2 regions of the Lysinibacillus sp. Ag94 genome follow, and region 2 is predicted to be linked to the other one. Evidence: predicted binding sites of a transcription regulator. Region 2 holds the regulator's gene; the other holds the start of a gene.
What was found. Region 2 encodes CtsR, which represses protease genes until heat stress. Its sites were predicted from a motif close to ATGGTCAATAAAGGTCAAACA; they were not measured.

Region 1 (15,768 bases), 1.6 Mb from region 2:
GTAATTGATACAAACGCGCATGCCCACACCTTTTGCTGTCGCTTCGCTTTTACACATAAATTGCCACAGGACGTGGCGTTCTTAGACTGAGTTCTTCTTATATTTCAGCAAATGTTCGAGGTGGAGACATCTGTCCTATCCCTCGCTTTCGGCACAAATGATATTTGCTGAAATAATTAAAATGGAGAAATTTTTTTATAAGTACAATTATCTCCATTATTGTCCTAGTTGCCTATTGTTTTTACCCATATGATGAGGTAATGAGCAATTTTAAGAATTGAAAAGGGACGTGATGTTTTGACTAAAGAAGTTAATCCTACAGATCCAGAGACAATACCAAAATTTGTGGATGAGCTGCCAAAACCGGTTACCGCTAAACCTAAATATTATAAAGGCCAACAGAGAAAAAATTATTATGAACTTAAAATGATGCAAGCAGAGCATTCTTTCCATAAAGATTTCCCAAAATCAATCATATGGGGCTATAACGGACTTTATCCCGGACCGACAATTGAGGCTACAAAAGACAAAAGTATTTATGTTAGATATAATAATCAATTGCCCTTAAATCACTTTTTACCCGTTGATGTTTCACTGCATGCGGCAAACGATTCAAAGGAAGTAAGAACTGTTACACATTTACATGGCGCAAATGTAGATTGGGAGAGCGACGGACATCCCGATGCATGGTACACAAGAGATTATGCACAAACAGGTCCAAAATTCAATAAAGAAATACATGAATATACTAATCATCAACCCGGCGCAACTCTATGGTACCATGATCATGCAATGGCATTAACTCGTTTAAATGTCTATGCGGGATTAGCCGGTTTTTATTTACTTCGAGATTCGCTTGAAGAGCGTTCTAACCTACCTTGTGGTGACTATGAGTATCCCATCTTAATACAAGATAAATCGTTTAATGAAGACGGCTCACTTTTCTATCCAGATGAACCACCATTCCCAGTTTCCGTTCATCCATCTATTACACCTGGCTTTGTTGGTAATACCATCGTTGTAAACGGGAAGGTCTGGCCATATTTAAATGTCGAACCTCGTAAATATAGATTTCGTTTTCTCAATGGTTCCAATAGAAGAGGTTATGTCATTAGCCTTTCAAACGGTGATCCTATGATACAAATCGGAACAGACGGAGGCTTTTTAACTAAGCCTCAAGAAATTCAATCTGTCGAATTATTGCCGGCAGAACGAACAGATGTTATAGTCGATTTTTCATCATATGAAGGTCAGGAAATAATGTTAGTCAATTCTGATGAAGATTTCATTGATGAACATACACGGGTAATCATGCAGTTTAAAGTGTGTCTTCCTCTAAAGTGTGAGGATACTAGTGAGATACCAGAAAGACTCGCAGTATCATCGGATTTACATTCACACGATGCACATATCGAGAGACATTTACCATTAGCTGCTACGACAGACGATTTTGGTCGACCAATGTTTTTATTAAATAATCGTATGTATCATGATCCTACTACCGAAAAGCCTGCACTTGATAGTATAGAAATTTGGAATTTTATAAATGCCACGCGGTTTGATCACCCTATTCATCTACATTTAATTCAATTTAAAATACTAGAACGGCGCCCTTTCGATATGGAGCTATATCAAACTGAAGGTAGACTGGCATTTACAGGGCCCCCTGAAAAACCGCATAACTATGAGCAAGGTTGGAAGGATACTGTAAAAGCGGAAGCAGGGAAGGTTACGAAAATTATTATGCATTGGAAAGATCATGTCGGCCAATATATGTGGCATTGTCATTTCCTAGAACATGAAGATCATGACATGATGCGACCAATACTCGTCACGCAGGAATTTCATCCTGTGCAAGAGCCACATCATGCTGAAATCCAGCATGAAATAAAACATGCGCAACGGCAACATGATGACTCTACGATTGTTATGGGTAATAATGAGCACACTGTACCATTCTTGAACACTTCTCCACACATCACGCCAGTTGAAGAAATTGTAGAATACTCTTCTCAAGCTTCTTTGCAAACAACGTATTTAGAAGACGAAATAGAATATACTCCGCAAACTATTCCTCTCTTAACTAGTACGCAAAACATGACATCTACTGAAACAGCTTTTTTAGAAGACAATGTGGAATATAATCAGCTATCCTCACCACTCTTGAACAATACTCAAAATATCACAGTTTCAAAAATAGAACTTCCGCAACATCAAATTATTCGTTCCGATATTGAAAGCATCCCTCAACCAATCTTCCCGTCTGACGAATTTCAATCTCGACAAAGAATACCTGCGAGGCGTCGGAGAAGATGGTACTAATATCACCAATATAAAAGGCTCGGACAAAACTGAAGCAAACTCTTAAAATGCGCGAGATATCAATTTTAGCAACATGATTTCTCGCGCTTTTCTAATGTGTGGAAAATCTTTTTTGAAATTATACTTCCGTCCCTACCTCTCTATGATTTTAATTCTTGTTAATTAGACTATAAAGAATAGGGACGATAAACAATATTAAAAAAGTAGATAGTCGGCATATAACTACAACGTAAGGGGAATTTGAGCATTCGAAATAGCTATCGGGATTAATGCACCCATTGTTGCAATTGCTGTCATAAAAATTGGGCGAATACGTACGCCCCCTTCTTCAATTAAAGCTTTTTGCTCGGTCATACTTCCCTAAGCAACACATCTACTTCTTTTATCTAAAAAAAGAGCCCCTTTTGCTGTGCACTAAGGGACTCAAAAGTTAATCATATGAAAATGATTGTCAGTATTTTAAAAAGTAAAACATTGTGCAAAAGATTTCTTATGAATTATTCTGCTACCTCGCTCTTTTCAAAGCGTAAAATTCTCTTTGTTGTAATTGCCATCATTACCATGACAATACTAATCATTAAAATAGGAACGTAGACTTTAACACTAAATGCTTCAAATAAAAGGCCATACAATATTTGGCCAATCGGTGCCATACATTGTGAAACGGCGATGATGATAGCCATGACCTTCCCTAAGTTTTCATTAGGCGTTTCTTTTTGTACAAGTGTAATCACATATATTGAAATGACGGTCAAAATCATAGCTATAACAAGCGCACTACCGACAAATAAAGTATAGGACGGATAATATCCTATATGAAGGATGAGTGGCGTAACTGCTAGAGCCATTGGAACAATCAATAAAGCTGTGATAAACACCCAAAAGTATAAATTATTGATACCCATTTTTTTCGCAAAGTACCCCATTGATAAAGCTCCCAAAATTGTAGCAAAATCGATTAATCCCATCCCTATTCCATACAATGTATCACTACTTTGCATTGTAACACGTAGAATAATCGGTACACCTACGACAAACAGCGGTGTTAAAAATAAATTTAATAATGCAGCTAAAATCATACATTTGAATATAAAAGATTTCTTCACTACATAACTAAAGCCTTCTTTCAAATCATTTACAAGCGTCGGAATAATATGTCTATCCTGTTCTCGTTGCATAAATGGTATATGGATAAACATCTCTAATATAGCAGAAAGGAAAAAGAACACACCACTCACTATGACAAGCACTTTTAAGCCTATTAAACCGTAAAGTATTCCGCCTAATACAGGAGCAGCTACATTAGACAATGATTGAATACCATTGACTATTCCATTAGCTTGCTCTAGTTTCTCCTCTTCTACAAGTACTGGAATACTGGCCATCACTGCTGGTGTATACATAGCACTAACAAGGGAAAGAAGCACCATCACAACACCAATAAGCCAAATAGAACTATTACCATAAGCTAACATTGCAAAGAAAATAAAAACGATTATGCTACTCGTAAAATCAAAAATCACCATTAAATTGCGTCGATTAAACCTGTCAGCAACTGCTCCTCCTAGCGGTGCTAGTAAAATTGGGATACTCGATATCGCAAATAGTACCGCAAAAAGATCTGCACGTCCTGTAATATCTAGTACATAAAGTGATAAGGCAAACCTTAAAAGCGCAGATCCTAATATAGAAATAATTTGCCCAATCACCATAAGATTAAAATCTTTTGAAAAGCCTTTGCTTTTATTTTGTGATTCCATTCATTTGACCCCTTCCTTTACCATTCATTGCGCCTTTGATTGTAAGAAGAAAGACATTACTAAAAATACTGATAGTACTTAACCAAATGAGCCATTCTATTTGCACATACCAAGACATTATTAACAATAAGACCCCCACGATAATGGATACATAATTTCCAGTACGATTAATGTTTGATTTCCGATAAAATTTTTCCTTAACCTCAAACGTAGATTTTTTTATTTTACGTTTCATAAGGTAAACTTTTTCTTGTAACTTCTGCTTAGTATCTTTTGCTTTTTGAAGGTGAAAAAATGTTATAGCTCCTTTAGTCACGGCGTTCTTCATCTCCATATCGTCTTTTTAATAACTCAGTAAAAACTCTCTCTTGGAAGTCTGAAATCTGTTTTGGCTCCTCGATCTCCATATTTACCGTTTCTTCATATCCGTCTAGTTCCTCACCGTCAAAGCGATAGAGTTTTTGTAATAGCTTCCATAATGTTTCAATTTCCTCTGTTGTAAAGTCTTTAAAGATATCTGCTAAAAAGTAAGTAGACTTCTCCGAACAAGCAATTAAAGCTGTTTTTCCCTCTGAGGTAATCTCGACATTGATCGACCTTTTATCTAATTTACTTGGTACCGTTTGGACATATCCTTTTTTCACAAGACTCGTTATTAACTTATTCGCAGTCTGCTTAGTTGTACCAAGCTTTTTGGCGATATTTACGAGTGTTGTATTTTCTACTGGTAAATGCGCAATAGCAATAAGAGCCATATGCTGCCTCGACGTTAATACCTCTAAATATTCATCTCCTTTTATTTGGACTTTATTGACAACTGAAAACAATGTCGCATAACTTTGCTGCATAAAATGCAATTCCTTCAATAAAAGCTGTAAATCCATATGTAGCACCTCACTATTTAGTCACCATGTTTACTAAATAATACACAATAGCATTATTAACGTCAACATGGTGACTATTATATTTTTTGAATAAAACAACATTTAATAGACCGACTGTCGGTTTATAATATTATATGGTATTCCTCCAAAAAAAGGAACTTATTTTCAACATTCCTCTTAAAAAAGCTAGAAAAATTTATAGTAGTAATAAATACCTATTCATTTAATCTCTAAATATGTAAAAAGTAATTTTTATCATTGAAGGTACTACCAATATTTCTTTTTATAGTATATTATATTCGGTGTTTCCTTTTATTGAAAAACTTGATTAAATAGGTGATTTCGTGAATCGATATTTTCAACTTTTGTTCCTTTGCCATAGATTACCGAGCCGATCTTTTTTTTACAGAGGTGTTCAATTTCCAATTTGCGCACGTTGTACAGGAATTTGTATAGGATATATAATTGGCATTATATTGGCATTATTTAAAATTTTACCCTTTTTTTATGCACTTATTTTAACAATTCCTATGATTATAGACGGAACGGGACAATTATTTAATAAATGGCTTAGTACTAATAATCGGCGATTAGTAACGGGAATACTCGGGGGAATAGGCATTGTTTTTATGATTTTACACGCCGCTCTCTTATTTTGGAAACTAACTATGTATCTCTATAAAAAAGGAGAATATATTGGTTCATTAATTTTTAACTAAGGAGACTGAAAATGTTTTGTACATATTGTGCATCCAATCTATCAGAACACGCAGAAATTTGCACAAATTGTGGTGTTGGAAAATTCAAAGTGTATAATTACTGCCATAATTGTGGGAATGAATTAAATGCTTTACAAGAAATGTGTACTTCATGCGGTATTATTTTAAAAAATTCTTCAAAGGGTACTCATCCACTAGTTCCTACATTACTTACATTTCTAATACCTGGTGTAGGCCAAATCATTAATAATCAAATGGGTAAGGGATTTCTTTGCTTATTTATATCTATAATATTTATTATTTTCATTCCTTTTCCTATAGGATTCATTATGGTTGGTATACCCATTTTAATTGATGCTTATTTAATCGGGAAAAAAATATATGAAAGAAAAGCAGTAGGAAAATGGGAATTCTTTTAATTTTAGGAGGTATAATTTAAATGTTTTGTCCACACTGTAGTGAAGAAATTGCAGCACAAGCAGAAATTTGTCCAAAATGTGGTGTTCGTGTACATAATACATCCGAAGAGGATAAACCAAATATAGCTATTAATATCCTTTCCTTTTGTTGTACACCGCTTTTAGGGATTATTATGTATTTTGTATGGAAAGGTGATAAGCCTAAAGCAGCTAAATCTGCTTTAGTATGGGCGTTGATTGCAATAGGTTTATATGTAGTATTAATGGTTTTATTTGGAATAATAGGGTTTGTGCTAGGTTCTATGGACGAGTATAATTATTAAAAAAAACTAGGAATTAGCTAGTCGACATCTTAGAAAGCGCGGGACATCAATTTTAAAACATTGATTCCTCGCGCTTTTCTGATGTATTTTTTTCCATCCTAAAAAGCCTCATTTCATAGTTACTCCTTTATTTAATATAATAACCATACTACCTATCCTCATTATCTCCTCATTTCATATTCAGTTCATATTGACATGCTATAGTTAGTCATAGAAAAGATTCATATTTTATTGTTTATGAGATCAAAGGAGGATTTACTGTGCAGGGGGCCGCAAAAGATACGACAAAACTGAAGGATTGGCGGCGCTTTATTCGCTTAGTCAAACAGGCTGAACCACCAATATGGCTTTTAATTATTGCATTAATAATGAGTTTAGCAACTACGGGCGTAGGCTTTATCGTTCCGTTATTTACAAAGAAATTAGTCGATGGCTTTTCTTTAGCATCCCTTGATTATTGGCAAATACTTTTGTTAGGGATTGCATTTATCGCGCAGGCTATTGCGGGTGGACTTTCCATTTATTATTTAAATCGTGTCGGACATCATGTTGTTGCGAAATTACGAGATCAGCTTTGGAGAAAGCTACTTCATTTACCAATTCCTTATTACGATGAGAACGATACAGGTGAAACATTAAGCCGTGTGACGAATGACACAGCTGTTGTCAAAGATCTCATTACGGAACATCTTGCGAACTGTTTATCAGGCGTACTATCTATTATTGGATCAATCATCATTCTATTAATCTTAGACTGGAAAATGACCTTAGTCATGCTCATTGCTGTTCCGCTTGCTATGGTTATTTTAATGCTATTAGGAAGACGAATGTTTGTCATTTCAAAAGGAATGCAAGATGAGACAGCAAAATTTACGGCTGTGCTCAATCAAGTTTTACCTGAAACACGATTAGTAAAAGCGTCAAATGCCGAGAATATTGAATATGAGCGTGGCAAGAAAGGCATAACAAACCTTTTTACGTTTGGCTTAAAAGAGTCTAAAATCCATGCACTTATTTCGCCTCTCATTTCGTTTATTTTAATGTCAGTCCTTGTGGCCATTATTGGTTATGGCGGTATACGCGTTTCTTCAGGAGAGCTTACAGCAGGCGACATGGTGGCCTTTATTTTATATTTAATCCAAATTATTATGCCGATGACCCAATTAACGATGTTCTTTACACAGCTTCAAAAAGCAATGGGTGCTACGGAACGCATTAGTGCATTACTTGAGCATGAGGAAGAACATATTTTCGAAGGACACACAGTAGAAAAAGTGGATCAACCGATTTATGTAAAAAATGTTGACTTTGCTTATGGAGAAGACCTAATTTTATCGAATATTAATTTTACCATTGAACCAGGTCAGGTGACGGCCATCGTAGGACCTAGTGGCGGAGGAAAAACAACAATATTTTCTCTGTTAGAAAGATATTATCAGCCTATTAACGGACGTATTACACTTGGAAAAACCCCTATCAACACATACTCCCTACATTCCTGGAGAAGCCAAATCGGCTACGTTACTCAGGAGAGTGCACTGCTGTCTGGTACCATTCGTGAAAATATTTGCTATGGCATTGACAGAGAAGTGCAGGATGAAGAACTTAATAAAGTTGCTAAAATGGCCTATGCCGATCATTTTATCAATGAATTACCTGAGCAATTTGATACAGAGGTAGGAGAACGAGGCATTAAGCTTTCTGGTGGTCAACGACAACGAATCTCTATCGCAAGAGCACTTTTGCGTGACCCTCAAATATTAATGCTAGATGAAGCAACATCTAGTCTAGATAGTAAATCGGAAATTTATGTTCAAAAAGCATTGGATAATTTAATGCAAGGTAGAACAACGCTTGTCATTGCACACCGCCTTTCAACAGTAGTAGATGCAGATCAAATCCTTTTTGTAGAGAAAGGACATATTACAGGCAGTGGCACACATGATACTTTATTTGAGACGCATGATATGTACCGTGAGTTTGCCAAACAACAATTACGAATAAAAGAGGAATAACGAAGGGATATGTTAACATGACAAAACTATTAGTTGTAGATGATGATGCGCATATTCGAGAATTAATTAAGGTATTTTTACAAAATGAAGGTTTAGAGGTAATTGAAGCTACGGACGGTGTGGATGCACTGTCCAAATTGGATGCTGATAAGGTGGATATGATTATTATGGATATCATGATGCCAAAGATGAACGGCTGGGAATTATGCGAAGAAATACGTTCATTTAATGATAATCTCCCCATCTTAATGTTAACCGCAAAAGGAGAAACGTCACAAAAGGTCAAGGGCTTTCATCTTGGAACAGATGATTATCTTGTTAAACCATTTGAGCCAGCAGAGTTGATTGTCCGTGTAAAATCGATACTTAAAAGATACCATATTTCCCTATCTCAACTTGTGGAAGCTGGCAATATTAAGTTAAATCGAAATACACATGAAGTCTTGTATAACGGTGAGTCTTTAACACTTCGTTTAAAGGAATTTGAACTATTATTTACGTTAGCAAGCTATGCCGGAAAAACTTTTTCACGTGAACAGTTAATCGAAGAAATTTGGGGATATGATTATGAAGGTGATGAACGGACAGTCGATGTTCACATTAAAAGACTTCGTCAACGTTTCCCCCAAGAAACAAGCGGATTCTCTATTCGTACAATTCGCGGCCTAGGCTATCGATTGGAACTTGTTTCATGAGAAGACTAAAAAATTTTTTAAAGCTTTTTTTAACTTTAATGCTTCTTCTTATCATTAGCATCTTCTTTGCTTTAATTTCCTACCACATAACGTCCTGGATTTATGATTGGTTAGGCGAACATCCACAAGGTTTCTGGCTGCAATTATGGACGGTAGTTGGTGTTTTTGTTCTCTTTGCTTGTTCAGCCATCATCAGCTTTTTAATAGGGCTAAAAAGACAACGGAACTATTGGAATACGATTGTAAATGCATTAAGCAGGATTGCTAAAGGTGATTTTACTGTTAAATTAGATCTGAAAACAGATGAAGATCAATTTGGTCAATTAATACATGGCATCAACCATATGGCAGTCGAATTAGGTGAAATGGAAAGAATGCGTCAAGAATTTATCTCGAATGTATCTCATGAAATTCAGTCGCCTCTAACATCTATTAACGGCTTTGCTAAAGCATTGAAAAACATTGACCTCCCGGAGGATAAACGACAGCATTATTTAGCCATCATTGAGATGGAAAGTAATCGACTATCAAAAATTAGTGACAATTTACTAAAGCTAACGTCGTTAGAATCACAACATCATCCCTTTGAGCCAAGGCATTACCGACTCGATAAGCAATTGCGTAATGTCGTACTAACGCTGGAACCAAATTGGCTAGTCAAAAATATCGACATGGATCTGCAATTAGAAAACATTTCGGTCATGGCTGATGAAGATTTAATGAATCAAGTATGGATGAATTTACTAAGCAACAGCATTAAATTCACTCCAGCTGCTGGTACCATTACGATTTCTATGACAAAACAAATGGATGCAATCACTATCAACATTCATGATAACGGTATCGGTTTAACAGTAGAACAACAAAAGCATGTATTCGAAAGATTTTATAAAGCAGACCAATCAAGAACTGCTGACAATGGCGGAAGTGGATTAGGACTATCTATAGTAAAGAAAATCATCGATATGCATAACGGAACAATTACCGTTGAAAGTATACCAGCTGAATTTACAACGTTTTTTGTAACACTGCCATTAGAAATCAATGAGACTCGTGCAAACGAATAGGAGATTCTTTCTTCATCTGCACGAGTCTATTAGGCAGCTGAACTAGTAAGCTACTTTTCTAAAATATTGATAAACTTTTTCAAGTTTTTTGCTTTGTCCCCCCTTCTTACTTTCCATATTGCCAAATTCAAAAAACTTCACTTGTTTAATACCAACAAAATTAAATAACGCTCTTTTCATTAATATTTTATGCGCATTATTGAGCAATAATAATGGATATTTTGTTGGCCCTTTCATTGTCGAAATACAGACCACTGATTTTCCTTTTAGAAGCCCCTCAGGAAATAGTCCCTTTTTATCTTTATAGGCAAAATTGGCCGCAAATAATTGATCAATATACCCTAAAAGCATTGCTGGTGGTCTTCCCCACCATATCGGATAAACAAAAACGATTTTATCAGCCCACTTAATTTGTTGACGATATTTCTCTAGCTTCGGATCACGAAACATATCACGACGGCGTTTATGTTCATGAAATACTAAAATTGGGTTAAATTGCTCCTCGTATAAATCTAATACTTGAATCTCATTAATGAGTGGATTGTCATGACAACCCTTAATAGCCTCCTGTAAAAAAGCATAATTCAAACTATTATGATTGGGATATGTATAAATAATTAATGTATTCATCATAAGTCCTCCATTACTTATCATTTGATAACGAAATAATAAACCTTCTGAATTTAGTTGTCAAATGATAATTGTTTTGAGATAAGTTTTTTGTTATCTTGTCAGTAAGAGGTGAGCTTATTTGGACAAAAAACAATTATTTAATCAGTTCGTAGCTTTTACAACAGCGGTACACCAAGTAACGCATGAACTAACTCAAAACGTTAAAATCGATCAAATTACACCAGTTCAATATAAAATTCTAGAATATATAACAGTAAGTCAGCCAGTTACACCTACTGAAATTAGTGATTGCCAGCATATGTCCTTACCTAATACAAGCCGTGAATTACGAAAATTACAGGAAAGAAAGTTTATTAAAAAAATTAGCGATACTGAAGATCGAAGAAAGCACTATGTTTGCCTTACAGAGGATGGAGAAAAAATAATGGGAGAAGCATTTGCCTGTATAGAAGAGCGCTTTCAACAACTTATCCAACATGCATCTAAAGAAGATATAGAGGATATTCATCATGCATTAAACGTTCTTAACGATAAAGTCTTTAACCCAAAATCATAAATGAAAACCTGCATGCTTTTCATTAAGACAAGCATTGCAGGTTCTTTTACTGTTTATTATATTGGCATAGAAAGCGTTCCACACCCGGGTATTTCTCTCCTTGGCTAGTTATGAAAAAAACATAGCGTCGACTGCCAATACCTTTTCCTCTTTGATCAGCTAATACAGCAATATGTTTAATCTCACACTTTGATGAATTACCCCAAGGCGTAATTGCGTTCGGATTTTGAATTGTGCCTGCACAATTCATTCCTTAAAAATCCGTGACATACGCCGGAGGCTTTATCTTCATTCAATAAGTGTTTGGCTGAAAAGAACCACACTTTATTCATCTCGCCATCTTCAGAGGTGGAATTCTTCTGCTGAATGAAGATAAACTGATTTGTTCTATCCCAAACAACCGACTATTTTACCCCTAACTCCGAAACTATTATGATCAAAAGCTACATAGATGGGAGGCGTAGTACTTAAAAAGGCACTGTTAATCGTTTCTGACCATTCTTGCGAAAAGTGACTTTCTACAAAATGAATTAGCTTGCTTTTATCATCGCGATTGACTCTACGAATATTACTAGAAATCGAAACCGGGAATTGATAATTGTGAAGATGTGCAACCATATCCCGCGAAGTGGTACCAAGCTTTAAAATTATTTTCTTGTCTTCTTCTGAAACGAATTCGTCCAGCATATTCGCCCTTATTAACGCTTTAAGTAAGTGACCTTCATTTATATAAACCTGGTTATAGTTTTGCATATAAAAAGTCGCTTGTTCCAATACTGTTAAAACATCATTTGTTATAGGAACGTTAAATAAAGTATGGCTCGTAACTTTCTTGTCTGATTTTAGATCAAGTTCATGCATTAAATTTCTTATAGAAGCTTCATCTATCGTACATTTTATTACTATTTCGCCAAGGACCCCCTCTTTTTCTTTTAGACAAGCAAGTAAAAAATGAATAGGCTGTAACACTTTATGTTGTGAAGAGGCAGCTTCCTTTTCTGCATTCTTGAAGATTCTTAACATACGATTTGTTAATTTTATATTAACTGAATTCATTTACTCTCATCCCTTCGTTCATTTGACCTTAATGATCGAGCTATATGTAATTTTTAATTGTCAGAACTTATCGTATCATTAATCATTTTTTCTATAAATAAAATCCGATCTATTTAGCGGGAATTCCCCTTGTTTTTCCAATTCAGAAAAATGCCAATACATCGTCACCCATTTGCTCTTTCCTAAATAGTATAAAGATGTATAGAAGGAGGAGACATAAGTGGAAGCAGCAGTGTTAGACAGGAAGTGGATTGAAGATCATTTTGAAACACTTCCATTATGGCAACAGTCAGCATATACCGACTTCGCTGCCATGGTTGCAGATGAAGCAAATACGTTTCCCTGTATTCCAGCTAGAAAAGGCTTTTTATCGAATGAGCTACGCTATAGTTTTATCGGAGATCCACGACAGGAGCAATCGATCAAGACGTTAGCACGATGCTTAAAAGAATACGATAAGTGCGCTAAAACGTTTGGTAAATATACAACACATACTATTTTCTTTAAAACCCCTAATGATATGCATAAAAATTTCAATGTTGCAGATTATAGAAATTTATTTTGGTTTGTTTTAAACAATTTGACGAAATTCGATGATATCGATTGGCCAAAGGAAATTCCAACTGATCCAGCACATCATGAATGGGAATTTTGTTTTAACGGTGCGCCTTATTTTGTGTCTTGTGCAACGCCCGCACATAAATTGCGCAAGAGTCGTAATTTTTCTACTTTATTAATGGCATTTCAACCACGCTGGATATTTGAGGAAATGAACGACACTACTGTCTTTGGTCGAAAGTTAAAAAAGCTTATTCGTCAACGCATTAACGAATACGACGCTATTCCAGCTCATTCTGATTTAAAATGGTATGGGCAAGAAGGTAGTTATGAATGGAAGCAGTATTTTTTAAGTGATGATAATAGTAGTGCATCGAAATGTCCTTTTTTACGAATGCAACATGCTCTTCAGAACAAAGAGCATTAAACATTACTGTGTTTTTGCCTTTTCATGACAATGAAAGTTGCAATTCCAATGATGATGATAAAAAGCAGGCTCACGAAAAAACCGAGTCTGCTTGTTTTTTCCCCTAACGTCCCAGACACCGTCACTATAATGAGCAACATCCCAATACCATTCTTCACATGCTCCCACTTCGACAACTCCATTAGCTTTCTATATGTCACTAAGATAAAGAGCCAGTTATAAATTAGCATTAAGCCTGCTGCTGTAACCAAATATTCAAAAATCTTTTCTGGCATAAGAAAGCCAATAATAATAGTGACGATTAAACCACTAGCTAAAAACAGAAATGCAGGAAATGGAATTTTCATCTTTCCTTTTTTCGCCAAAGCCGTTGGCGCATCATGATCCTCTGCCAAAGTAATGAGAATCGTAATAACCGCATATAACGAGCCTACCATTGTTGAAAAACCTGCAATAATTAACACACCATTAAAAATGTCTGCAAAAAAAGGAATGTGATAACCGTTAAGCGCTGTAATAAATGGGCTTTCCTCAATATTAAAGTCCTTCCAAGATACAAGCGCCAAGGCAAGCATAATAGCCATTATAAAAATGACAGTTATAGCAATAATCATGACTTTTCCAGCTTTCGGTGCTTCTTTAGGATTTTTTAAATCAATGACCATTAAACCCATAACTTCAATTCCACCAAATGCATAAAAGGCATATAGTAGCCCAAGCCATAGTCCTTTCACACCTTGCGAGAAAAATTCTCCATAATTTGCATACAATGCATCGAGTGTCGTTGATTCCGAATTAAATCCTTTTATTAGTAAGACAGCCGCTACTATAATAAACATCACAACCGCCGCTGCCTTTAACGCACCAAAAATATTTTGAAATTTTTCAAAGCCCTTCATACCCGTTAGAATAACGGCTAACCCAAGTGCAGCATAAATAGACGCAGCAACCCATAAAGGAAGCGCCGGAAACCACAGCTTTGTGAAAATACCGAGCGCCGTCAATTGGCTGCCCATAATGAGCATCTCAGAAATCAAGTAAATCCAGCCATTACTGAATCCTGCCCAATTGCCAAAAGCTTGCTTTGCATAAGTACGGAATGATCCCTTATCCGGATTATCAACTGACATCTTAACAAGGGCATCATAGACAATATACGTAGCAATGGCCGCTAACAAAAAAGGAATCACAACAGCAGGTCCACTCTTATGAATGGCCATACTTGTCCCAAGAAAAAAGCCTGTTCCTAGTGTACAACCTATACCGAGAAGCGAAAGCTGCCACCAAGACAACCTCCCTTTACTTGTTTTAGATGTCATTTTGATCAAGCCTCCTGCATTTTCTGGCTACTTTCTTAACAATGGCAATGTCATGCAACGAATGCCACCACCGCCTTTTTCAGCCTTAGCGAACTAACCGCCGCTCCATAGAACATGCTATTTCCTATTACACAGGCTAGATCGCGAACAAAGTATCTATTATAAGCTGTTCACTCACTGTTTTTACATCAGTTGATAGCTCTTCCGAATAATCAATAACCTTGACACCTGCATTTTCTAGTGTTGTCTTAAATCCCATGAAATTGTCCATTGCTTTTACATGATTAACAGCAGCATCCCATCCTACATTTTCAGCTATTGTTAAATCTGGTACATCTAATTTGGAAGGTGCACAAAGCATAACAACCTTAAGTTCTTCATGCTCCGACCAACAATTCGGTTGAAATGAGTCCATAATGTATTCCCCCTTTCTTCATGACTATCTTTGTTAGCGTTACCACCAAGATTAAGATTATACAAATTAAAGGAGGATTTTTTTGTTTTAACTATCTCAATAACGCAAATAAACTGTTTATAAATGGGGATTTGGGGCTTCCAGGCGGTTTTGATCGAATTAGGGGAAAGCTTAGAACATACTGTAAAAAGAGAAGTTTTAGAAATAAAGGTTTAGTTAAAGAGGACCTAAAGTGATTAGAGGTATTTTTTCAGGTATCTTAAAGTATCGAATGGGGATGAATTATACGGCAGTCCATTTTAGTTATTCTTTATAAAGAATAAAAGACAATGCAATAACTCATTAATCACTTATGAGTGCATCTAGAATCGGCTTAGCGCTTGCACAAAGCGCTCCTTTCCAATTCAGCATTGATAGCACAAAGTTAATTAAGCTTTTGTTTTCTCTCAAAGAGTGTTTGAAAAGCTGTTTCATTTCGTTGAGGGACAGTAAATCAATTTTTACAAGAGGATCTCTTGTTCTACCTCCATCAATGAAAATATTGGTGATAAGCTTGCTCAGCATCCATTTCGCTCGTAAATATTAACATATCATCTGTTA
Region 2 (15,768 bases):
GCTGTCGTTCTGCACCACCATCAGGTAAGCCTTTAACTTTAGTAATTCCATACCGCTCTAGCATTTCTTGAATAAATACACGCTCTTCCGGCTTCACTGCAAGCCAAATACCAGTACACTGGCTATCCTGTTCAAAAACCTCTAGCGTGTGTATGAGGATTGGTTTTTCTAAAAGATTTAAAAACAACTTATTTTGCCCTGCACCCATTCGCTTTCCGCTTCCCGCAGCAGGCAACACTACTTCATATTGCACATTTCCCACTTCCTAGTCATCCTTTGGTTTAGCAAAAATCATACGACCTGCTGATGTTTGAAGAACACTTGTTACGGTTACTGTAATTGCCTGTCCTATATAGCTACGTCCCCCTTCAACAACAATCATTGTGCCGTCATCTAAATAGGCAACCCCTTGATTATGCTCTTTACCATCTTTAATGACCATCACTTGCATATCCTCACCTGGAATAACGACAGGCTTTACTGCATTTGCTAAATCATTGATGTTCAGCACTTTAACGTGGTGGAGCTCACAAACTTTGTTCAGGTTAAAGTCGTTCGTAACAATTTGTGTATCGTGCCCCATTTTCTTTGCAAGGCGTACTAGTTTTAAATCAACCTCTTGAACATCCTCAAAGTCCTCTTCAGTAATCTGTACCTTCGTCATACGTTCATCTTGTAATTTCTTCAAAATATCTAAGCCACGACGACCTCTTGTACGCTTTAATGTATCCGAAGAATCAGCAATATGCTGAAGCTCAGTAAGGACAAATTGGGGTACAACTAGCGTACCTTCTATAAAGCCTGTCTCAGAAATATCTGCAATACGACCATCAATAATAACACTAGTATCTAACAGTTTATAGCTACCTCGTACTTCTTGAGGCTCTACACCTTCCGTTAACTTTTTCTTCGTATTATGACCACGTAACGTAAATAGCTGGATTAATTCATCTCGCTTTTTAAAGCCTACACGGAACCCTAAATAGCCCAGCACAAATGACAATATAATTGGTAAAACCTTTGTAAATTTCGGTAAATCAATACTATCAATTGCAAATCCTAAGAAATAAGCAACGATTAGCCCGATAATAAGTCCCAGTGTACCAAATAATAAATCACCAACAGGTACTTTAAATAGCACGTCTTCCATCCAACTAATTAGCCTTACGAAATAATCTGAAAAGGCAAATGATAGTGTAAACAGTAAAAGCGCTCCTAAAGCTACTGATACGTAGGGATTATCAAGCCAAGGATTAGATGATAAATGAAGCAATTCGTATAATGGCGGTAAGAAAACAAGGCCTAATGCTCCTCCAATCAGTAAAAAAGCAATTTGAACAAATTTTTTCATAACTGTCACCTCCCATTTTTACTATATAATTATACATAGTTTACTGTAGAAAATCTTTTATGAACCCATCAAAGTATCATTAATATTCTTGTGATCAACCATTTCGATTCTAATGAAAGAGGACAATCAATTATTGAAATCCTTCCATGCTTAAGCATCTGCTAGACGTTAAAGAAGCCTTTTCACAGACGTTATCTTAGACGCCATTACCCCCTTTAGAGTTTCCTACCTTCTATCTATGAATTACAAAAGCTTGCAAATCAATTATGCCTCGGCATAATTGCGTCCGGAATCGGCTTTGTGCATGCACAAAGAACTCCTTGCCGATTTCCGTGACATCCGCCGGAGGCTTTAATTTATTTCAGCGGGTGTTTGTACACCCGCTGAAATAAATTAAAAGTGCATGTCAGAACATTGCCCAACATGCACAAGCTTTTTTATAGCTCTCTAAAGCAAGCGGTCAATGCATCCTTTATCGTTTCCACACCAACTATCTCAATACCTTGTGGGAAATCCCATCCACCTATATTCGAAGCCGGTATGAAGGCCCGTTTAAATCCGAGCTTTGCTGCCTCAATCACACGTTGTTCAATACGAGATACACGACGCACCTCGCCTGTCAAACCTACTTCCCCAATAAAGCAGTCCGTTGCTCTGACAGCTTGATCCTTAAAACTTGAAACGATGCTTGTCAACACCGCTAAATCAATTGCAGGCTCATCCAGTTTCACGCCGCCAGCAACTTTAATATATGCATCCTGCGCCTGTAACATGAGGCCCATTCTCTTTTCAAGAACAGCCATAAGCAGTTGTACACGGTTTTGATCGACACCTGTTGCCATTCGTTTTGGATAATTAAAACTTGTTGGTGTTACAAGTGACTGAATTTCAACTAGAATTGGCCGTGTACCTTCCATTGAGGCTACGATTGTTGAACCTGCCGCTCCCTGTGAACGCTCCTGTAAAAACAACTCAGACGGGTTTAACACTTCCTTTAAGCCCCCCTGAAGCATTTCAAAGATAGCAATTTCATTCGTAGAGCCAAAACGGTTTTTTTGGCTGCGTAAAATACGGTGATTATGATGTCGTTCTCCTTCAAAATACAATACCGTATCAACCATATGCTCCAATATACGTGGCCCTGCAATTTGGCCCTCTTTTGTTACATGTCCAACTAGGAAAATTGCAATTCCCTTTGTTTTTGCAATTCGCATAAGTTCTGCTGTACATTCACGCACTTGTGATACACTACCAGGTGCACTCGTTACCTCTGGATGAAAAACAGTTTGAATCGAATCGACAATAACAAACTTTGGCTGCACATCGTCAATAGTCTGATTTAAAAACTCTAAATTCGTCTCAGAATAGATATACAGCTCCTGTGACATCACCCCTAAACGTTCTGCACGTAGCTTTGTTTGACGGATGGATTCCTCACCAGAAATATAAAGCACGCGATGCCCTTTATTCGAAAGCAACGCAGATACTTGTAATAACAACGTCGACTTCCCAATCCCAGGATCTCCCCCAATTAATACAAGAGAACCTGGCACGATACCTCCACCTAACACTCGGTTAAGCTCACCCATTTCTGTTGCAACTCGTGATTCCTCAGCTGCTTCAATCTGCATAATAGGGAGAGCCTTTTGAGTAACCGTAGCAGAATGTTGGAATGCCCCTCGTGGCCCTTTCGCGACCACCTCCACCTCTTCAACCATCTTATTCCATTCCCCACACCCTGGACATCTTCCCATCCATTTTGCGGATTCATAGCCGCAGCTTGAGCATACAAATTTTGTTTTTTTCTTCGCCAAAATGCATCCACCTCGAATATTTGTTCTTATATTTATTGTACATCAATTTAAGCCTTGGCGTAATTGCGTCTAGATTTTTAATTGTGCCCGCATAATTTATTCCTTTTATAATCGTCCGAAGGGGTTTTGGGCCAACGTGATGGTGGTCACTCAGTCGTTACCACAGAACGTGGCGCTCTTAGACTAAGTTCCTCTATTTCAGTAGGTGTTTGGAACCCTCTAAAAAGGAACCACCTTCAAAAATTTTAAATGACGATAAAAAAGAACAGCTTGGCACTATGCCTTGCTGTTCTTTTCAAATAAACATTTAATGGGCAGATGGGGGATGAATGCCCCTCGCTGTTGAAGATTATTTAGAAGTAGAAACTTCCTCTTTTTTCTTCACAACAAACTCTTCATTCACGTAATCAATAACAACTTGATTACCCTTCTCTACATTGCCTTTCAGCAGTTCTTCCGATAAACGGTCTTCTACTTGTTTTTGCAACGAACGACGTAGTGGGCGAGCACCGTATTGAGGATCATAGCCTTCCTCTGCAATTTTCTCGAGTGCCGAATCCGTTAACTCTAACGAAATGTCTTGCTCCTTCAGACGTTTTGTTAAAGCATTCGCCATCATTGCGACGATTTCTTTTAAATGTTCTTTTTCTAGTGAGTGGAAGACAATCATTTCGTCGATACGGTTTAAGAACTCTGGACGGAATGCTTTTTTCAATTCCTCGAGCATTGTACCCTTCATATCTTTATACTTCGTATCAGTACCACCTACATTAAAGCCAAGGTTTTTCTGATATTTTAAAGCATCTGCACCGACGTTTGAAGTCATAATAACAACGGTATTGCGGAAGTCGACCACTCGACCTTTAGAATCTGTTAAACGGCCATCTTCAAGTACTTGAAGTAAGATATTGAAAACATCTGGATGTGCCTTCTCAATTTCATCTAGTAATACTACTGAATACGGTTTACGACGAACCTTTTCTGTTAGTTGACCGCCATCATCAAAACCTACATAGCCTGGAGGTGAACCAACTAAACGGGAAGTCGAATGTTTTTCCATGTACTCAGACATATCCACGCGAATCATTGCGTCCTCATCGCCAAACATAACCTCAGCTAGTGCTCTGGCAAGCTCTGTTTTACCAACCCCTGTAGGGCCTAAGAAAATAAATGAGCCAATTGGTCGTTTCGGATCTTTCAAGCCAGCTCTCGCGCGACGTATTGCACGAGAAATTGCCTCTACTGCTTCTCCTTGACCTACAACTCGTTTGTGTAACTCTTCTTCAAGTTGTAATAACTTAGACGATTCTTCTGACGCAATTTTCGAAACGGGAATTCCAGTCCACATAGATACTACCGCTGCTACATCATCCACTGTCACTTTTGACTCGGCTTTACCTTGTTCTTCCTTCCAGTTTTTTCTTGTAGTTTCGATTTCATCTTTTAGTTTTTGCTCTGTATCTCTTAATGATGCTGCTTTTTCAAATTCTTGACCTGAGACAGCTGCATTCTTTTCAGAGCGCACATTTTCAAGCTTATCTTCAAGTGCCTTTAAGTTTGGTGGCACTGCGAATGAACGTAAGCGGACTTTAGAACCGGCTTCATCGATTAAGTCAATCGCCTTATCTGGTAAGAAACGATCAGAAATATATCGATCACTCATTTTTGCTGCCGCTTCAATTGCTTCATCAGTAATTTTCACACGGTGATGTGCTTCATAACGATCACGTAAGCCTTGAATAATTTGAATTGCTTCTTCTACAGTTGGTTCATCAACTTGAATTGGTTGGAAACGACGCTCTAATGCCGCATCCTTCTCAATATATTTGCGATACTCATCTAGTGTCGTTGCACCAATACATTGCAGCTCACCACGTGCTAAAGATGGTTTTAAAATATTTGACGCATCTATGGCACCTTCTGCACCACCCGCACCGATCAATGTGTGCAATTCATCGATGAATAAAATAACATTTCCTGCTTGGCGAATTTCATCCATTACCTTTTTCAAACGGTCCTCAAATTCACCACGATATTTTGTTCCAGCAACAACTGTCCCCATATCAAGTGTCATAACACGTTTATCACGAAGAATTTCTGGGACTTCATTATTAATAATTTGCTGTGCCAAGCCTTCAGCAATAGCTGTTTTACCAACACCTGGCTCCCCGATTAATACAGGGTTATTTTTTGTACGACGTGATAGAACCTCAATAACACGTGTAATTTCCTTGCTTCGACCAATGACTGGATCTAAAGTGCCTTCACGAGCAATTTGCGTTAAATCACGCGCAAGGCTATCTAATGTTGGTGTATTGGCAGCCTGTGCAGCTTGTTGACCAGATTGAGCATTATCGTTATTACCTAATAACAATAGCACTTGCTGACGAGCCTTATTCAATCCGACACCAGCATTATTTAATACACGGGCCGCTATACCTTCACCCTCACGAATAAGCGCTAATAGTAAATGCTCTGTGCCGATATAGGAATGACCTAATTTACGTGATTCATCGACTGATAGTTCTATTACCTTTTTAGCACGAGGTGTGTAGTGGACAATTGGGCCAACATCTTCTTTACCTTTCCCTACAAGCTCTTCAATACCTGATTCAATCATTTGGGGACTAATATCAATGGCTTCTAATGCTTTTGCAGCAATACCGCCACCTTCACGGATAAGCCCTAATAGAATATGCTCTGTTCCAATTGATTCGTGTTTCCAACGAATTGCCTCTTCTTGTGCAAGCTGTAATACTTTTTGCGCGCGTTGTGTAAAACGATTAAACATCAAATGAATCCTCTCCTTTTCTCCGAATAATAGGCTTACTCATATTTTCTCGAGATAGTGCCTCACGAAGCATTTCCGCTCGTACGCGATCTCGCTCAGTAGGTGGCAAAACGTCACCTGCGTAATTCTGTAAAAATCCAGGTTGCATACTAACAACACATTCGTTTAATTTAGTCGCTTTAATACCTTCAATTAACCGTAAATCTACTCCTAAACGAACATTGGAAAGACAGGTAGCAGCCTCCTCACTCGTTAAAATTCGAGCATGTGTTAATGTCCCTAAAGCACGGTATACACGATCTTCTAAGGCAAGCTCTGCTTTTTCCATTAACTTACCTCTTGCATGTCGTTCTTTTTGAATTATTTTTTCAGCGACACTTTGGATATCGGCTAAAATATCATCCTCTGTTTTCCCTAGTGTAATCTGATTTGACACTTGGTAAACATTCCCTATATTTTCACTACCCTCCCCATATATTCCTCTTACCGTCATTCCTAATCGTGTCATCGCATTAATGATTTGATTCATCTGACCCGTAAGAGTAAGGGCAGGCAGGTGCATCATGACAGATGCTCGTAAACCAGTACCAATATTTGTTGGACAACTTGTTAAATAACCAAATGTATCTCGAAATGCGTAAGGCAAAGCTTTCTCTAAGGTACGATCAATTTTATTGGCTTGCTCGTATGCCTTTTGAAGTTGAAAGCTCGCCGTCATACATTGAATGCGTAAATGGTCTTCTTCGTTCACCATAATGCTAGTTGATTCGTCATCAGATAAGAGCATGGAGCCAACTCGCTCTTTTTTTGCAAGCTGAGGACTAATCAAGTGCTTTTCCACAAGTATTTGACGCTGTAAAGACGTTAAGTCTTTAATAGCAAAATATGAATAATTTTCTCGAAGTTCTGTACTATCCTTGATTGCATGTGTAACTGCGTGTTCCACCTGTAATGCTTCATCCTCTGTAAAGGCTAATGGAAAACGATAACCATCTAAATTTCGAGCAAGGCGAATGCGTGTACTAATGACAATATCTGAATAATCGTCCTCTACACTCATCCATATCGGTGTAGCACGCTCTAAAAATGACTCAATCATCACGACACATCACCACCTTCAAATTGTAGCTGCTTCTCAAGTTCCTTCGCTTCATCACGAAGCTTTGCGGCCTCTTCAAATTGTTCTTCATCTACAGCAATCTTCATACGTTTACGAATATCTTCAATTTGCTTTTTGATGACATAGACATTGTTTTGGGCACCGGGCATTTTTCCTATATGTTGAGGACCAGCCTGTATACGGTTAAAGAGCTTCGGTAAGTGTTCACCAAAAGTGTCATAGCAGCTAGGGCATCCAAACTTACCTTCTTTTAAAAATTGTTTATACGTAAATCCACATTGTGGGCATGTTTGCGGTTGTGGTGGTGCCTGCTGTTTTTCACCCACTTGTTGTTGCTGCCATGTAGGGGAGCCAAACCAATTGGATAATAACTGCTGAATAGATATTGGCTCTTGCTTAAATTCAGCATGAAATGGATGGAACTGCGAGGCACAGACGTCACAATAATGATGCTCTACTTTTTGACCATTTTGAATTTGTGTTACGGTAACTGTCGCATTACGCTGCTTACAATGTTCGCATATCATTCCCATCACCTCTTTATTTGTGCTGTTCATATTTAATCGTTGTTAGCATCGCTCGTAAAATTCTTGCTCGAATAATATCCCGTAACGGGAGTTGCAAATCGAGAGTTGAGCGATCAACTGCTGCTAACATTAATTTCGCTTCTCGCTTAGAAATTACCTGCTCATCAATTAGTCGATACACTAAATCTTCTGCCATTGTTTGCGATGCCCCACCTTCTATTTGCGAGAGGACATCATCAATCAGATCAATTTGTGAATTCGCGCGGACACGTAAAATTCGAATGTATCCACCACCACCACGTTTGCTTTCAACAAGATAACCTCGCTCGACAGTAAATCTAGTATTGATTACATAATTTATTTGTGAGGGCACACATTGAAATTTATCTGCGATTTCACTACGTTTTATTTCAATATGCCCTTCTCCACCTAATTCAAGCACTTGCTTTAAGTAGCCTTCTATGATGTCTGATATATTACGCATTTTAGGAATACACCTCGCTTACTTCACTGACTTTGACTATCTTTGACTTTCTTTGAGTATATTATACAAAACGCTTGAAAATAATTGCAATTATTTCGCACTTAGAAAAAATTAATTATGCCTATGCCAGGAATAATTGCGTCCGGAATCGGCTTTGGTGTTAGGCGAGCAGGATGTTTTTTGCCCGGAAGCGTAGCGTCAGCAGCTTGATGCAGGTCAGTTAGCCGTTATCGTATGGAAGCGATGATTTTCAACTTATTTCTGCAGATGTTTGGACAACCGCTGAAATAAGTTTCTTAGTTATAAGATGCCCTTTTCAGCTATAGAAAAAACGCAAGCATATGCAACTAGCATATACTTGCGTCTATAAAAATTATACCCATCGACCAACTATTGGATAACGCCAATGCTCATCAGATAGAGCCTTCACAATACCGATAATTGGTGCAATAAAATACATGATACCAAAAACAATTAAGAACGGTATACCAATGATTAGGAAGCTTAAAATCCCCGAAATTGTCATCAATACCCCCATCACAACTTGGAACAATAAGGCCTGCACGGAAATACTTTTTACCTCTTCATCTGAGCTAATTAAGAAAAATATAATCGGTACTAACCATGGCGCAAAAAACGCACTTGCGTGTATGATTACCTTAGACCATTTAGTTTCCATTTATATCAATCCTTCCATTTAATTTTTTATTTTATGTACTACTATTTACGGATCTATTTCTTAAATAGTTTCAAATATAAATTGGATTTTAAAATTTTTTTGAAAGGCATGTGATAACTGATGGAATTTAATAACAAACTTGCAAACGAATACGAAAAAGGTATTCGTCGCACGCTCCCTAGCTATGATGCAATGCTACGTTTGACACAAACCTTTTACCAATCTGCGTTACATGAAACAGCTGAATTTTTAGTAGTTGGCTCCGGAAGCGGCAATGAGATTTTACAGCTTGCTGAGAAAAGTCCTCATTGGTCATTTGTTGGTATAGATCCGTCAGAAGCGATGCTACAAATCGCTGGTGAACGTTTAAAATCTCTACCTAATAATATTTCTTTATATCAAGGAACTATACTGGATACTCAGTTACCTGCAGTGAAGTTTGATGCAGCAAGCTGTGTATTAGTGCTTCACTTTATACAAGATGATCAGGAGAAGCTTGCAACATTACAAGAAATAGCGAATAATTTAAAGCCTGGTGCTCCCTTTGTCCTCGTCTCAAAATATGGGCAGCAAGGTTCCTTAGAAACTGAGCTACAATTTGATTTATGGCGTGCTTATTGGCTACAGCATACAAAGCTAACACCATCGGAAGTAGCAGAAATGGAGAAATCGATACGTTCTCTTTCATTTATGCGTGAAGAGGACATTTTAGCACTATTACAGCAGGCAGGTTTTACAAAACCATCTAGATTCTTTGCGACTACTTTATTTGGTGGTTGGATATGTTATAAAGAAAGTTTGTTGTGAAGATATATACACCTGTTAAGCTATAATTAACAGAATTGAGGTGAATGCTGTGATACGTACAATTGGCATTACAAAAGACCAAAAGCTTATAAAGAATTTTCCGCTTGAAGATATACACAAAAACGAATTTGAATGGTACTGGGTCGATTTTAATTGTCCGACCGATGAGGAAGAACTACTGTTAGATACATTTTTCCATTTTCACCCACTCGCTATAGAAGATTGTTTAATGCGTTTACAGCGGCCAAAGCTCGATTTTTATGATGATTTCCACTTCTTTGTTATCCAAAGAGTTAACGAAGAATTAACAGCTGAAGAAGTAAACATTTTTGTTTCTAATAAATTTATTGTTACATTTCATAAAAATTCAGCACCGGAGATAGATCGTGTACAAATGATGTTGGAAAAACAGCCAAAGAATTGGGAACGTGGCACAATCTATTTAACATACCAGGTAATCGATAAAATCGTTGATAACTATTTCCCGCTTGTCTATAAGATTGAGGATCATTTAAATGCACTAGAAGATGAGCTTACCTATCAAAGTAACCTTAACGCTATGAAAATTGTGTTTGAATTCCGTAGTGATTTGCTTGATCTACGTCGCACCATATTACCAATGCGTGATCTATTATATCGTATCCTTAACTCTTACCGATTTTCACTAAATAAATCAGAACGAGCTTATTTCGGAGATATTTACGATCATCTGCTTAAACTCACCGAAATGATTGAATCCAACCGTGAGCTCACTGCAGATATGCGTGATAGCTATATGGCGATGAGCTCTAGTCGTATGAATGGCATCATGATGACCTTAACAATTGTTTCAACAATCTTTATTCCGCTAACATTCATTGCCGGTGTTTATGGCATGAATTTCGAATATATGCCAGAGCTACACGGGAGATTTAGCTACTTTATCGTACTCGGAATTATGATTTTTATCGCTTTATTTATGCTGGCAGTCTTTAAGCTTAAAGGCTGGTTCAAATTATTTAAACCTTAATTCCTTCGGGACCATCGTCATTGATGACGAGAAGTACCCGCGCAAAGCGTTTACTCGCACAACATACTAAAGGCACCTGAGATTTTTCTAAGGTGCCTTTCCACTGTCAGTAAGGACCACGATCATCAATTTTATGTTCGCCTTGCTGTGGAAATAAAAAGTAAGCGAGTACCCCAGATACTATTGTTGCACAGATAGTAATTAATAGTTGCTCTAAGTCTGGTACTTCAGCATAGTAGTTTCTTAACATGTAAACCGAGCCAATCGCTACAATTACCATAACCGGAATAACAAATTTGAAACGCTTCTTTTCCATGTAATACCTCCTCAAAACTATTGTTACGTTCAATCTAAACAGTTCGTATTTTACAGGTTTCCTATTTTAAATTCAATTTACCTATTACCTTTTTAATAGTCTATTTCATGACTTTTAATCGACAGTCGTCTATAATGCCTATAAAAAATAAAGAAATACACTAAAATTTTAACCAAATTCACGACAAAAAATAGTAGAATAGACTAAATACCATATATTCCGAAAAATTAACAAACTAAGCAATTCGATTTTTATATACTACTATGCATTTATAAAGAATGGAGCAAACAGACAATGAGTTGGTTTACAAAAAAGAACGATTCTAGCTACTCAATTACATTAGCACCTGAAAATTATAAAAACAATGTACAATTGGATGTATCAAACTATCCAAAACTTCAAAAACAGTTGCAACTATTAGATTTAACAATTGAGGATTTAGCCATCATTAAACAACTACAGCCTTTAGCTAAAGATTTAGTTCCTGAAATGGTGGATAAATTTTATGCAGCTATTAGTTTAAGCCAAGATTTGTTAGATATTATAAACAGAACGTCACAAATCGAACGTTTAAAAGTTACTTTACATAAGCACTTGAGTGATATTTTCGAAAGTCATATTAACAACGCTTATATTGATGAACGGAAGGCAATCGCTGAAACCCATGTTCGAATTGGTCTACAATCAAAGTGGTATATCGCCTCATTTCAGTCATTAACAACAACATTTACACGCTTTACAAATGAGTTGGATTTATCGAAACATGATGCCATACGTGCTATCAATGCCTTCTGCAAAATCATTAACTTCGAGCAGCAGCTTGTAATCGAAGCCTATGAAAAAGAAGAGGAACGCATTCGAGCAGCAGCTGATGATACAAAACACGCACTTGTTACTACCATTCAAAAAACAGCAGAGGAGCTCAATGGGATTAGTGAAGAAACAGCAGCCTCTTTATTAGTCATTTCTTCTCAAACGGACGATATCGCAGTAGCGACTAAACAAGGCTTATCCTTCGTTGCTGATACACAAGAAAAATCCAGACGCGGACAGCAGCAGCTACAAGATCAAAATGATTTAATACAAGTTATTTTGCAAAGTGTAAACAGTCTTGAAGTTACGATGAACCAATTACGCACATCTTCTCAAAAAATATCAGAGATTGTAGGGCTAGTTACGGGAATTGCCGATCAAACCAACTTATTAGCATTGAATGCTTCTATCGAGGCAGCCCGTGCAGGTGAGCATGGTAAAGGTTTTGCTGTTGTAGCAGAGGAAGTTCGTAAGCTTGCAGAAGAGACAAAAAATGCGGTACAAAATGTTTCTCATCTCATTAGAGAAACAGAAAGTAATATTACAACAATGTCTAATTCAGTTATTAACGTGGATCAAAAGATTCAACATAGCGTAGATACACAAAACAGTTTATCTAAATCATTTAATGATATCGCCGATGCTGTTGCTGGAATTCAACAGCAGTATGTAAATACATCCAGAGATATTTCAACAATTTCTAACTTGATTACTGAACTGTCACAAGGAGCTACACTAGTTTCTTCTTCCTCCGATTCACTGATTAATGTGGTAAATGAGTTAAAAATGTAAGCACAAAAAGGGAAACTGACAGTATACGTCAATTTCCCTTTTCACTTTTAATGCGGTAATTCCCGTTTTTGCTTACGATGTTCTCGTCTTGCAGGGCCTGTTTCAAACAGACGTTTTTCTGCATCTGTTTCAGGATAAATTGCAGGAACTGGCTTAGGTTTACCATCATCATCTACTGCAACCATCGTTACAAAGGATTCCGTCGTTAATTTTTCCTCACGAGTTTCAATGTTTCGTGAAATAACCCGAACGTAAACTTCCATTGAAGAACGTCCAGTTGACGAAACAATACTTTCGATTTCTAAAATATCCCCTACATGTGCTGCCGATAAAAAATCAACTGAATCAATAGAGGCTGTAACTACATGCCCTTTCGCATGCTTCATTGCCGTAATTGCAGCAATTTCATCAATATAAGCTAACACTCTTCCACCAAAAATGGAGTTGTGATTATTTGTATCTGGCGGTAATACGAGACGCGTTTGAACAGTACGTGACTGACCCATCGGTATTGCGTTGTTTGTCATAGCTCTTGCAACTTCCCTTCATGAAATGTTTCTTTCGTCATCGTATCGTAGAAAAAGAGTTGATGCAAATTAGAACGATTTTTTCATCGTTATAAATTTCATATCTGTCATTTCCTCAATTGCCCACTTAATACCTTCGCGCCCGTAGCCACTCATTTTTACGCCACCGTATGGCATATTATCGACCCTAAATGTCGGAATATCATTAATAATAACAGCACCTGCTTGTATTTCATCTGCTGCACGTAATGCATCAGGTAACACATTCGTATAAATGCCAGCATTTAAACCAAGTTCCGACTCATTCACTAGTCGAATAGCGTCGTCTAATGTTTCATATGAAACAATTGAGACGATTGGCGCGAATGTTTCCTGACAAACAACTTTCATATCCGACGTCACATTCGTCATAACAGTTGGCGTTAAAGTACGTTCCGTAAATGTTCCGCCTGTTGCAACTATCGCACCTTGTGACTTTGCTTCGTCAATCCATTGACGAATACGTTCAACTTCTTTTGGATTGATCATTGCACTAACATCCGTATTTGTATCTAGTGGATCACCTACCACTAATTTTTCTGTCCCCGCTACAAATGCCTTTGTAAATTCATCAATAATAGATGCGTGTACATAAATACGTTGTAAAGAGATACAAACTTGTCCAGCAAAATTAAAAGCACCACCGACACAACGCGAAATAATTTTATCAATTGGTGTCGATGGCTCGACAATTACTGCAGCATTGGAGCCAAGCTCTAAAGTGACTTTACGCAAGCCTACTTTTTCTTTAATGCCCAAACCAACCTTACCACTACCCGTGAATGTCACCTTTTTCACAAGTGGGTGGGTCACTAGTGTATCACTTAGCTCCCCTCCGCTACCTGTCATAATTTGAAGCGCACCATTAGGTAGACCCGCTTGCTGGAAAATTTCCGCCATTACGATAGAGCTTAATGGCGTTTGCGTCGCTGGCTTTAAGACTACCGTATTTCCCACTGCAAAAGCAGGACCTAATTTATGTGCCACTAAATTGAATGGAAAATTAAATGGTGTTATGGCTGAAATTACACCTATAGGCTCTCGTTTTGTCCAGCCGATACGATCTCCTGCCCCTGGTGCAGCATCCATCGGTACCGTTTCACCGTTTGCTTGCTTAGCACCCTCCGCAGCAAATTGATAAGTTGCTATTGTACGTTCTATTTCAGTTAAACCTGCCGATATTGGCTTACCTGCCTCTAGGGCTAAAATTTCAGCTAATTCCTCTTTGCGCTGGCGCATTATGTTAACCACTTTATATAATATTTCGGCACGTTCGTAGGCTGTTGTCTTTTTAAACGTTTGGAATGCCTTATGTGCACCTTCTATTGCTTGCTCAACGTCAGAAATTGATGCCTTAGCTACCTTTGCAATAACCTCACCACTATAGGGCGATCTTAGCTCATATGTTTCCTTTGCGTTCCGCCATTGGCCATTCATCCAAAGCTTTGTTTCCTTCATCCTTCAAATGCACCTCCAAAAAATCAAGTTCTTCTTTATTTTATCACGAAGAACTTGATGCTACAGCAGCTGCACTCATTGCCGCGAACATCGCTGCTTGCTGCGCTTGAATTAATAATTCAATAGATGACATGATCGTCATTGATAAGGATTGTTGCACCTGCGCCATATCATAAATTGCAATTTGTATGGCCATAAATAACACAAATTCACGATGCCATTTTAAAAGTTTCATATCTTTTAACTCATTATATACATCAACAATCTGTTGAAGCTGTACTTGATTCACTTCAAGGATTGCTAAAAAACCAAGTAAAGGATAGTGCATCGTCTTGACCTTTACATCCTGATTCTTTAGTGTGTCACGGATCGTCACAACATTTGGCACTAGATTATTATCATATTGGGCTGATAAGAAAGTCAGTAATTGCGATAGCCATTGAAGCTCATTACCCGCATTAAAATTATACGTACGTAATTCTTTATAATAACGATTCATTGTTTCCGCACGTAGCTCCGCATCATCAGAGGGGCTACTTAACAATACTGCATAAGGAATATCATCGTATGACGTTAAAAACTTGTGATGTTTACGGATTGCATCAAATAATGCACGTGCCGCCTGTGCATGTGCACGCTTCTCACTTTCCTCTTCAGTTAAAAACTGTGCTCCAATAAAACTAAAGTTCCCACTTCTAAATTTCGCTTCCTTCATTATATTCACGTTGTTCAGTAAATTTTTTACGGCTTGTTGTGGATCTTCTTGCTCTAATAAATTTGCAGCAATACTATAACCTACCGTTGTTCTTAACGGAGATGTCCATGAAGTTTGCTTTTTCATTTCTTGTAATACTTCTTTATATTTAACAGAATCAAAAGGTTTTCCAGATGCCACATATTTGCTAGCTATGGCTAACACAATTTTACGATCCACTGTCCGGCCAACAGCCTTCGAGACATCCTCCACCATATTTGTAAACTGATTTTCAATCATAACGAAATCCATGTTTAACACGCTCCTTTTCCATATTTACGTAATTAAACAAAAAAGGATTCATTCATTTTGGCTCATCATCATAACGTTGGATTGGTTTCATTCCTGCTAACGAAGCGACAGTAGCACATGATTTTTTGTGTGAAAGCCTCCTATCAAGTAGCCATATAACCTCACATAAACTTTCCAAATAAATCAACATAAAAAACAGCGGCAATACTGTTTGCCGCTGTCACTAAAGTCTTTA

Region 1: a site for CtsR is predicted at 12,469-12,489, ahead of MY533_RS06880 (Clp protease N-terminal domain-containing protein). Genes of this name have one in related genera too.

Annotation. Positions count from the first base shown of each region.
Region 1 covers NZ_CP096780.1:1,521,756-1,537,523, reverse strand. Annotated here, with positions in the region: gene MY533_RS06935 (multicopper oxidase family protein) at 298-2,322, shown strand; gene MY533_RS22100 (hypothetical protein) at 2,545-2,676, opposite strand; gene MY533_RS06930 (MFS transporter) at 2,820-4,082, opposite strand; gene MY533_RS06925 (hypothetical protein) at 4,066-4,398, opposite strand; gene MY533_RS06920 (MarR family winged helix-turn-helix transcriptional regulator) at 4,391-4,966, opposite strand; gene MY533_RS22265 (DUF2085 domain-containing protein) at 5,311-5,685, shown strand; gene MY533_RS06915 (zinc ribbon domain-containing protein) at 5,697-6,104, shown strand; gene MY533_RS06910 (zinc-ribbon domain-containing protein) at 6,125-6,427, shown strand; gene MY533_RS06905 (ABC transporter ATP-binding protein) at 6,688-8,442, shown strand; gene MY533_RS06900 (response regulator transcription factor) at 8,460-9,137, shown strand; gene MY533_RS06895 (HAMP domain-containing sensor histidine kinase) at 9,134-10,204, shown strand; gene MY533_RS06890 (NAD(P)H-dependent oxidoreductase) at 10,247-10,834, opposite strand; gene MY533_RS06885 (MarR family winged helix-turn-helix transcriptional regulator) at 10,956-11,393, shown strand; gene MY533_RS06880 (Clp protease N-terminal domain-containing protein) at 11,781-12,449, opposite strand; gene MY533_RS06875 (YqcI/YcgG family protein) at 12,670-13,434, shown strand; gene MY533_RS06870 (amino acid permease) at 13,431-14,753, opposite strand; gene MY533_RS06865 (hypothetical protein) at 14,890-15,168, opposite strand; gene MY533_RS06860 (transcriptional regulator SplA domain-containing protein) at 15,698-15,768, opposite strand, start outside.
Region 2 covers NZ_CP096780.1:4,516,374-4,532,141, forward strand. Annotated here, with positions in the region: gene ispD (2-C-methyl-D-erythritol 4-phosphate cytidylyltransferase) at 1-253, opposite strand, end outside; gene MY533_RS21490 (PIN/TRAM domain-containing protein) at 266-1,351, opposite strand; gene radA (DNA repair protein RadA) at 1,789-3,165, opposite strand; gene MY533_RS21500 (ATP-dependent Clp protease ATP-binding subunit) at 3,515-5,959, opposite strand; gene MY533_RS21505 (protein-arginine kinase McsB) at 5,949-7,058, opposite strand; gene MY533_RS21510 (UvrB/UvrC motif-containing protein) at 7,055-7,603, opposite strand; gene MY533_RS21515 (CtsR family transcriptional regulator) at 7,617-8,087, opposite strand; gene MY533_RS21520 (DUF4870 domain-containing protein) at 8,461-8,766, opposite strand; gene MY533_RS21525 (class I SAM-dependent methyltransferase) at 8,887-9,573, shown strand; gene corA (magnesium/cobalt transporter CorA) at 9,623-10,582, shown strand; gene MY533_RS21535 (hypothetical protein) at 10,689-10,898, opposite strand; gene MY533_RS22250 (globin-coupled sensor protein) at 11,193-12,503, shown strand; gene MY533_RS21550 (acyl-CoA thioesterase) at 12,551-13,030, opposite strand; gene MY533_RS21555 (aldehyde dehydrogenase family protein) at 13,100-14,527, opposite strand; gene MY533_RS21560 (DUF4003 family protein) at 14,571-15,533, opposite strand; gene MY533_RS21565 (DUF779 domain-containing protein) at 15,766-15,768, opposite strand, start outside.